2 regions of the Enterobacter sp. 6722112 genome follow, and region 1 is predicted to be linked to the other one. Evidence: predicted binding sites of a transcription regulator. Region 1 holds the regulator's gene; the other holds the start of a gene.

Region 1 (5,053 bases):
CTCTGCCGTCATTTTATCGAGCTCTGCCGCCAGTTCATCCTTACTCCAGCGCAGGAACAGCTCCGCTTTCAGCATTGGGTAGATGGCCTGAATATGGCGCAGCAGCTCCTGACGCGAAATCCGGCGGTGCTGGGTAATAATGGCCGCCATCAGCGACGGCAGCATCAGCATGTGCGTGATGTTATTGCGGTAGTAGGTCATCAGCACGGCCTGCTCGCGCGGCAGAATGATGATGTCACCAATCGTATCTTTCTCGACTTCGAACTTGTTCATCTGCAACGCGTGATCGATCAGCTCGCTGGCGGTGGCAGACGGCACGGTCGAATCAACGGAATACGGCACGTTGCGCATGATATCCAGGTAGCAGTCAATCTGCTCGGTCAGCTGTTCGCGGGTCAGTGAACGCTGGCGGGAGGCCAGAAGCGCAGTACAACACAGGTTCATGGCGTTTGCCGCACCAGCATTGTTGATGCGTACCATCAGCTCGGATGCAATGCCGTTGACCGTTGGCGTCAGCCAGGCCGGACGTACCGCTTCGATAGGATCGATAGACTCGCGCCACTCCGGAACATGATGGTTCAGATATGTCATCAGCGGCAGGGGCTCGCCAAAGTTCACGTAGCCCTGGCCGAGGTTGCGCAGTTTACTCAGCCCACGCAGCATCTGCGGCAGACTCTCTTTCTCTTTGGTTGCACCGCGCAGCTCTTTCGCGTAGGTGCCCACTTCCATCACGTGTTCATAACCGATGTAAATAGGCACCAGCGTGATAGGACGCGTACCGCCACGCAGCATGGCCTGAATGGTCATCGACAGCGTGCCGGTCTTCGGATCGAGCAGACGACCGGTACGCGAGCGCCCGCCTTCAACAAAGTACTCCACGGAATAACCGCGGCTGAACAGCTCGCCCAGATACTCCCTGAAGACGGTGGAGTAAAGCTTGTTACCCTTAAAGGTACGACGAATAAAGAACGCACCCAGACGGCGGAAAATCGGGCCTGCTGGCCAGAAGTTCAGGTTGATACCGGCAGCAATATGCGGCGGCACCAGACCCTGGTGATAGAGCACGTAAGAGAGCAACAGGTAGTCCATGTGGCTGCGGTGGCAGGGCACATAGACAATCTCGTGGCCGTCGTGCGCTAACTGACGTACGCGCTCGGCGTTGTGGACGTTAATCCCCTGATAGAGGCGGTTCCACGTGAAGCCAAGGATACGGTCAGAGAGGCGAATCATCTCGTAGGAGAAATTCGCGGCGATCTCTTCCATCAGCGCTATCGCGTTCTGCTGCGCTTTCTCGTGCGAAATTTTCTTGCTGCGCGCTTCGTCTTCTACGGCACGGGCAATCGCTTTGGAAGCCAGCAGCTTGTTGAACAGATCCTGACGTGCCGGGAGACGTGGTCCAACGGCCGCCAGACGCTGACGTGCAAAGTGCATACGCGCAACGCGCGCCAGCTTTTGCGCAATGATTTTGTCAGTGCCGTGTTCATCCGCCATGCGGCGCAGTGAAACGGAAGGTGAGAAGCGGACAAAGCTGTCGCGTCCCAGCCAGGAGACGGCGAAGAACTTCTGAATGCCGTTGAGCATACGCAGCGGCGGGTTCTCTTCCCCTTTTTCGCGCCCCGGACGACGGCCAAACATCACCGACACCGGCACCATCTGCACATCCAGATCGGGGTTGCTGCGGTGCAGATCGAGGTAATCATGGAACAGCTTAATGGACTCTTCTTTCGGCGTGTAATAGGTGAACACGCGCGGCCCGCCATGGATGAACACGTAGCGCGGCAGCAGCGTACCGTCGACTTCCAGCGGTTCAAGCGGGTCAGGTAAATCGTGCGCCAGACATTGAGCGCGAAGCGTCAGCAGGTCTGCCTTCGAGTTATAAGGCAAAACGTACATAATAGGGCGCGACGTATCGAGCCCTAATTCCAGCGCAGGTTCTGCTGGGATAGACTTACTTTTTACCAGGACGCTTAATGGTAAATTAAGTAATTTGTAGTAAATTCGTGGCCAGCCGGACATAAACGATGTAAAGCCTCTGGTTAATAATGCAATTGCGGCGCAAGGATAACAGAAAGCGCGCAAAATTTCTGTTGTTACCCGTCATACTTCAGGTTGCAGCAAAACGCGCTGCGGCTTTAGTTACAGACGCTATTTATCATAAAAGGTTCTTTTAATGGCCAATAATACCACTGGGTTAACTCGAATCATTAAAGCTGCCGGTTATTCATGGAAAGGTTTCCGCGCGGCATGGGTTAATGAAGCCGCTTTCCGCCAGGAAGCGGTTGCCGCAATCGTTGCCGTTGTCATCGCCTGCTTCCTTGATGTTGATGCTATCACCCGCGTACTGCTCATCGGATCTGTCCTTCTGGTGATGATAGTGGAAATTCTGAATAGCGCTATTGAGGCCGTTGTTGACCGAATCGGGTCGGAATTCCATGAACTGTCTGGCCGGGCGAAAGACATGGGTTCCGCTGCCGTACTGCTGGCGATTATCACTGCGGCGATCACCTGGGTCACGCTGCTTTGGTCGCATTTCCGATGAGCCTCGAGGAATAATTAAGTCCCTGGTTTTTTGTGCAGTTTTTGGTTCCAAAATCGCCTTTGACTGTATATACTCACAGCATAACTGTATATACACCCAGGGGGCGGTATGAAAGCGTTAACGACCAGGCAGCAAGAGGTGTTTGATCTCATTCGGGATCATATCGGCCAGACGGGTATGCCACCCACGCGTGCAGAAATTGCGCAGCGTCTGGGCTTCCGTTCTCCTAATGCTGCCGAAGAGCACCTTAAAGCGCTGGCGCGTAAGGGCGTGATTGAGATTGTTTCCGGCGCCTCACGCGGCATTCGTCTGCTTGTGGAAGAAGAGAGCGGTATTCCACTGGTGGGCCGCGTTGCCGCAGGTGAACCTCTGCTGGCGCAGCAGCACATCGAAGGGCACTATCAGGTTGACCCAGGCATGTTCAAGCCGAGCGCCGATTTCCTGCTGCGCGTTAGCGGAATGTCCATGAAAGATATCGGTATTCTGGATGGCGATCTGCTGGCGGTACACAAAACGCAGGATGTGCGTAACGGGCAAGTCGTGGTGGCGCGCATTGATGATGAAGTGACGGTTAAGCGCCTGAAAAAACAAGGCAATACCGTGCAGCTTCTGCCTGAAAACAATGAATTCTCCCCGATTGTGGTGGATCTCCGCGAGCAGAGCTTCTCTATTGAAGGGCTGGCGGTCGGCGTTATCCGCAACGGTGAATGGCTGTAATCTCTTCCTGACAGGCTGTAGTTCCTCTACAGCCTGGCCTGTTTTCTGATTCCGGTAATTTCCATGGCATTGCTAACTTCTGCCGATAAGGCGTTGTGGCGTCTTGCGCTACCGATGATTTTTTCCAATATTACCGTTCCTCTGCTGGGGCTGGTGGATACGGCGGTTATCGGGCATCTCGATTCGCCGATTTATCTTGGCGGCGTCGCGATCGGCGCAACGGCGACCAGCTTCCTCTTTATGCTGCTGCTTTTTCTGCGCATGAGTACGACAGGCCTGACGGCCCAGGCGTATGGTGCAAAAGATCCCCTGCGTCTGGCGCGTGCGCTGGTTCAGCCGCTCATTCTGGCATTCGGTGCCGGCGCGTTAATCGTTCTGTTGCGTACGCCGCTGATTGATCTTGCGCTCCATATTGTAGGCGGCAGCGATGCCGTACTGGAACAGGCCCGGCGGTTCCTCGAAATTCGCTGGCTCAGCGCGCCCGCTTCACTGGCAAACCTGGTCCTGCTGGGCTGGCTGCTGGGCGTGCAGTACGCCCGCGCGCCGGTGATCCTGCTGGTGGTGGGCAACCTGCTTAACATTGTGCTCGATCTCTGGCTGGTGATGGGGCTGCACATGAACGTCCGGGGCGCGGCGCTGGCCACGGCGATTGCCGAGTACGGTACGCTGCTGATCGGTTTGGGGATGGTCTGGCGCGTGCTGGCGATGCGCGGTATCACCCTGGATCTGCTGAAATCGGCCTGGCGCGGCAACATTCGAAAGCTGCTGGCGCTTAATCGCGACATCATGCTCCGTTCGCTTCTGCTGCAACTCTGCTTTGGTGCATTAACCGTTTTTGGTGCGCGTCTTGGGCCTGAGATCGTTGCCGTCAACGCAGTGCTCATGACATTACTGACCTTTACCGCTTACGCGCTGGATGGTTTTGCTTACGCCGTGGAGGCGCATTCAGGGCAGGCCTATGGCGCGCGTGAAAGCGGCCAGTTACGTGAAGTCTGGCGTGCTGCCTGTCGTCAGGCGGGCCTGGTAGCGCTGGTCTTTGCTCTGGTGTACGCCTGTTTTGGTGGGCATATTGTCGCGCTACTCACCTCGTTGCCCGCGCTACGTGAGCTGGCCGATCGCTACATCCTCTGGCAGGTAGTATTACCGGTGGTGGGCGTGTGGTGCTATTTGCTGGACGGCATGTTTATTGGTGCGACGCGAGGGGCGGAGATGCGCAACAGCATGGCCGTCGCGGCGGCGGGGTTCGGCCTGACGCTGCTAACCCTGCCGTATCTCGGCAATCATGGTCTGTGGCTGGCGCTGGCGGTGTTTCTCTCACTGCGTGGCCTTTCGCTGGCCGTTATCTGGCATCGTCACTGGCGAAACAATACCTGGTTTCCAGCCCCGCACGATATATCGTAACGGTTAAAGATTCCGAATATAAAAACAACTGCCGAATCCTTAACTACAATAATAATCACGTCCAGCAGAAAAGAACGAAGCGGACGATACTCATAGACGCTTAACACGAGGACACGATTATGAATAAAGACGAAATCGGCGGCAACTGGAAGCAATTCAAAGGTAAAGCGAAAGAACAGTGGGGTAAGCTGACAGATGACGATATGACCGTCATTGAAGGTAAGCGCGATCAGCTGGTAGGTAAAATCCAGGAGCGCTACGGTTACGAAAAAGATCAGGCGGAAAACGAAGTCAAAGACTGGGAAACCCGTAACGACTACCGCTGGTAACCGGCACTATCCCCAAGGGCGGCCCTGAGCCGCCTTTTTCTTTGGCTTTAACGCGGCTTTTTCTTCA
Region 2 (5,053 bases), 4.6 Mb from region 1:
CCGCGCGGGTTTCAGGCCAGCCGCGAGTTTTCAGGCCGCAGTCCGGGTTTACCCACAGGCGTTCCGCCGGAATGCGCTGGGCGGCTTTTTGCAGCAGCGATTCAATCCACTCCACGCTCGGCACGTTAGGGGAGTGAATGTCATACACGCCCGGCCCGATTTCGTTCGGGTAGTCGAACTCTTCGAACGACTCCAGCAGCTCCATGTCTGAACGCGAGGTCTCGATGGTGATCACATCGGCGTCGAGCGCGGCAATGGAGTCCATGATGTCGTTAAATTCGCAGTAACACATGTGGGTGTGGATCTGCGTGTCGTCCTTCGCGACGGCCGCGTTGAGGCGGAACGCCTCCACGCCCCACGTCAGATAAGCATCCCAGTCGCTGCGACGCAGCGGCAAGCCTTCACGCAGCGCCGGTTCGTCGATCTGAATGATGCCAATCCCCGCCGCTTCCAGATCCGCCACTTCATCACGCAGCGCCAGGGCGATCTGTTTGGCGATGGTTTCCCGGGATACATCTTCACGCGGGAACGACCAGCAGAGAATGGTCACCGGCCCCGTCAGCATGCCTTTTACCGGTTTGTCGGTCAGAGACTGGGCATACTTCGCCCACTCCACGGTGATCGCTTCCGGGCGGCTGACGTCACCGATCACCACCGGCGGCTTCACGCAGCGGGAGCCGTAGCTTTGCACCCAGCCGTTCTGGGTAAAGACAAAGCCGTCCAGGTGTTCACCGAAGTATTCCACCATATCGTTACGCTCGGCCTCGCCGTGCACCAGCACGTCCAGACCCAGACGTTCCTGCTCGACGATCGCCTGTTTGATGTGCTCCGCAATGCCGGTGCGGTAGTGATTCGCATCCAGATTGCCCTTTTTGAAGTCCAGGCGCAGGCCGCGGATCTCGGTAGTCTGCGGGAAGGAGCCGATGGTTGTGGTCGGCCACGCGGGCAGGTTAAAGCGCGCACGCTGGGCTTCGGCGCGCACTTCATACGGGCTCTGGCGCTGGCTGTCCCGGGCAGTGATGGCCGCCAGACGTTTTTCCACCGCCGGGTTATGCACGCGCGTCGAGTGACGGCGCGCCTGGATCGGCGCGCTCCAGTCGGTAATCGCTGCCGTGTCGCCGCTGTTCAACGCGTCGCGCAGCAGAGCCAGCTCCTCACACTTTTGCAGGGCAAAGGCAAACCAGCTTTTCACCTCAGGGTCGAGTCGGGTCTCCACGCTCAGGTCGATCGGGCTGTGCAGCAGGGAACAGGAAGAGGCTACCCACAATTCACGTTTACCGACAATCTCCTTGATTTGTGCATATTTCCCGGTGAGATCGGCACGCCAGACGTTACGACCATTCACCAGACCGGCAGAGAGCAGCCACTCCGCAGGCAGACGCTTGTGCAACTCTGCCACATCGTCTTTGCCGTGAACGAGATCAACGTGCAGACCCTGAACCGGCAGCGCGGTAATGGTGTCGAGGTTCGGCGTTACGCCCTCGAAATAGGTGGTCAGCAGCAGCTTCACCTGGCCCGTGAGCGCGTCATACGCCGGTTTGAAGGCATCCAGCCACGCCTGTGGCAGCTCAAGCACCAGCGCCGGTTCATCGATTTGCACCCACTGAATACCGCGTTTGCCCAGCTCAATCAGCACCTGCTTATAAACCGGCAGAATATCGTTCAGCAGGCTGAGGCGGTCGAACTGCTCGCCTTTCACTTTGCCCAGCCACAGGTAGGTGACCGGCCCCAGCAGCACGGGTTTCACCTGGTGACCCAGCGCCAGCGCTTCGTCCACTTCATCCAGAAGCTGGGTCCAGGTCAGTTTGAACTGCTGGCCCTTAACGAACTCCGGCACCATATAGTGATAGTTAGTGTTAAACCACTTGGTCATTTCCGCCGCTGCCGCTGGCTCACCCGTTGGCGCGCGGCCACGGCCGATGCGGAACAGGGTATCGATATCCACCGATCCATCGTTGTTCTGATGACGAGCCGGCACGTTGCCAAGCAGCAGGCTGGTGGTCAGAACATGGTCGTACCAGGCGAAATCGCCCACCGGCAGCAGGTCTACGCCCGCCTGTTTTTGCTGATCCCAGTGACGCGCGCGCAGCTCGCGCCCCACCGCCAGCAGTTCTTCGCGGGTGGCGTTACCCGCCCAGTAGCTTTCTTGCGCTTTTTTCAGCTCGCGACGCAGACCAACGCGAGGGAAACCGAGAGTGTGAGTGCGGATTGTCATGGCATACCCCTTGTAGAAATTCGTTATTTAGACGTCCAGATGTTTACACTTCTATAATTGGCAGGTACTGTATATTCCTCAAGCGCAAAATGTTCATGGCGAAGTGAAGGACTTTCATGATCGAGATAAAACACCTGAAAACGCTACAAGCGTTGCGGAATTGCGGTTCTCTTGCGGCGGCAGCGGCCACGCTGCACCAGACTCAGTCTGCCCTTTCTCACCAGTTCAGCGATCTGGAACAACGCCTCGGCTTTCGTCTTTTTGTGCGTAAGAGCCAGCCTTTGCGCTTTACGCCGCAGGGCGAAATTTTGCTTCAGCTGGCGAACCAGGTGCTGCCGCAGATTGCCAGCGCGTTGCAGTCATGCAACGAGCCGCAGCAGACCACCCTGCGCATCGCCATTGAGTGTCACAGCTGTATTCAGTGGCTGACCCCCGCGCTTGAGAACTTCCGCCAGAAGTGGCCGCAGGTGGAGATGGACTTCAAATCCGGCGTCACGTTTGATCCGCAGCCGTCGCTTCAGCAGGGTGAGCTGGATCTGGTGATGACCTCAGATATTCTGCCGCGCAGCGGTCTGCACTATTCGCCAATGTTTGATTTTGAGGTGCGTCTGGTGCTGGCCCCGGACCATCCGCTGGCCGCTAAAACGCGTATCACGCCGGAAGATCTGGCAACGGAGACGCTGCTGATTTACCCGGTACAGCGCAGTCGTCTGGATATCTGGCGCCATTTCCTGCAACCCGCGGGCATCAGCCCACAGCTGAAAAGCGTGGATAACACGCTGCTGTTAATTCAGATGGTGGCGGCCAGAATGGGGATTGCGGCGCTGCCGCACTGGGTGGTCGAGACGGTTGAACGCCAGGGTCTGGTGGTCACCAAAACCCTGGGTGAAGGACTGTGGAGCCGGCTGTACGCCGCCGTGCGCGACGGCGAGCAGCGTCAGCCGATTACGGAAGCGTTTATTCGCTCAGCGCGGAACCACGCGTGCGACCATCTTCCGTTTGTGCGGAGCGCGGAGCGACCCAGCGGCGATGTACCCACAGCGAAGCCAGGATCACCGTTCCCCCAATAAGGAAACTCGGCCAGTGCGGCTGCTCCTGCCAGATGGCGAGGTTCACCAGTAGCCCCGCCGGCACGTGCACATTGTTCATGATCCCCAGCGTCCCGGCGTCTACCTGCGTAGCGCCGTAGTTCCACATAAAATAGCCCAGCCCCGACGCCACCACGCCCAGCCAGACCAGAACGCTCCACTGCACGGAGGTAGTCGGCAGCTTTTGCGGATTGCCGAGCAGAAACCACGCCGCTACCGCGACAATCGCCGCGCCCATATAGAACCACGCAAACGCGTTATGCTGCGGCATCGGGCGGGTCTCCATCAGACGTTTGTAACCCACCATCCCGATGGCAAAGCTGATATTAGCGAGCTGGACGAACATCAGCCCGGTCCAGAAGTGATCGCTTACCTTGTCATAGCGAATAATCGCAGCGCCAATGACTGCCAGCGCAGCGCTCAGCAGATATCCCCAGCGCAAACGGCGCCTGCTGAGCAAGTCATAAATCAGCGTGATGTAGAGCGGCGTCAGCACGGTGAAGAGCAGAAATTCCGAGACGGACAGGTAAACGTAGGCCCGGAAGCTGAACAGGTACATGATGCCGAGCTGCATCGCGCCTACCAGCATGTACAGCAGTATCGTTTTTAGCGACTGCCCGCGGGTACGCAGGAACGGCAGGAACACCAGCGCCGCCAGCCCCACGCGCATCAGTACCGAGAAGTAGCTGTCGACCGATCCGGCAAGGTATTCGCCAATCAGACTAAAGGAGAAGGCCCACAGGATAGTGGTGATAATGAGTAGCGCCACAATGCTTGTCTCTCAGAAAGAAGGAGAGGCATTGTAGCGAACTCTTTAGTTGACATCTGAACAATAAACAATCAATTGAAGATTATTCAAGGAACAGTTTGCGCAGATACTTAGGCACGGCGTTATCGCCGTTGGTGCCGATCACTTCCAGCTCCGGGTGCAGATCTTTCAGGCGCTGGTGCGCGTTCTGCATGATGCAGCCTTTACCCGCCATGGAGAGCATCTCGGCATCGTTCATGCCATCGCCAAAGGCGATACAGTCTTTCAGATCAAAGCCCAGCCGTTTCGCTACCGCTTCCAGCGCGTGACCTTTGGACACCCCGCCCGCCATCACTTCCAGACAGGTCAGCGTGGAGAAGCTCACGTTCACGCGGTCGCCCCAGCGGGCGTTGATCGCCTGCTCCAGCGGCAGTAACTCCTCATGATTTACACAGGTGAAGAATACCTTGCTGATCCCTTCCGGCTCCAGCAGACCCGGCTCGTACAGTGAGTACTGGAATACGGCTTCCTTGAAGAAGCGCATCTCTTCCGGGCGATGGCGGTTCATAAACCACTCGTCGTCACGGTAAACGTTAGTCACGATATCCGGGTTGTTATGCACAATGCCGAACAAATCGGTGGCGATGTCACGATCGAGATTATGGGTAAAAATCAGGTTGCCGTCCGTGTCATGTACGCGCGCACCGTTAGAGGTGATCATGTACGACTTGATCTCCAGGTTATCGCGGATCTGTCCCACGTCCACGTGGTGGCGACCGGTGGCGAACACAAAGTTCACGCCACGGGCAGTCAGGAGTTTTAGGGTCTCTTTCGCATAAGGCGACAGGGTGTGGTCGGGGGAAAGCAGCGTGCCATCTAAATCAGATGCAACAACCTGGTACATAGGGATTTCAACCTCTGGTGGAAAACAATAATCAGTTATGCCTGTTGAAAAATTCAACAATGGCGTTGAGCGCGACTGAGCGCATAGCGTCCTTTTCA

Evidence for each region. Region 1 encodes LexA, which represses DNA repair genes until DNA is damaged. Its sites were predicted from a motif close to TNCTGTATGTACATACAGNA; they were not measured.
Region 2: a site for LexA is predicted at 2,281-2,300, ahead of metR (HTH-type transcriptional regulator MetR). Genes of this name have one in related genera too.

What each region holds. Positions count from the first base shown of each region.
Region 1 is NZ_JBZWGR010000007.1:41,635-46,687, forward strand. It holds gene plsB (glycerol-3-phosphate 1-O-acyltransferase PlsB) at 1-2,016, opposite strand, end outside; gene AC4OVU_RS01600 (diacylglycerol kinase) at 2,171-2,539, shown strand; gene lexA (transcriptional repressor LexA) at 2,648-3,256, shown strand; gene dinF (MATE family efflux transporter DinF) at 3,320-4,657, shown strand; gene AC4OVU_RS01615 (CsbD family protein) at 4,777-4,986, shown strand; gene zur (zinc uptake transcriptional repressor Zur) at 5,034-5,053, opposite strand, start outside.
Region 2 is NZ_JBZWGR010000007.1:4,606,241-4,611,293, reverse strand. It holds gene metE (5-methyltetrahydropteroyltriglutamate--homocysteine S-methyltransferase) at 1-2,215, opposite strand, end outside; gene metR (HTH-type transcriptional regulator MetR) at 2,332-3,285, shown strand; gene AC4OVU_RS23545 (carboxylate/amino acid/amine transporter) at 3,173-4,072, opposite strand; gene yigL (sugar/pyridoxal phosphate phosphatase YigL) at 4,155-4,955, opposite strand; gene pldB (lysophospholipase L2) at 4,987-5,053, opposite strand, start outside.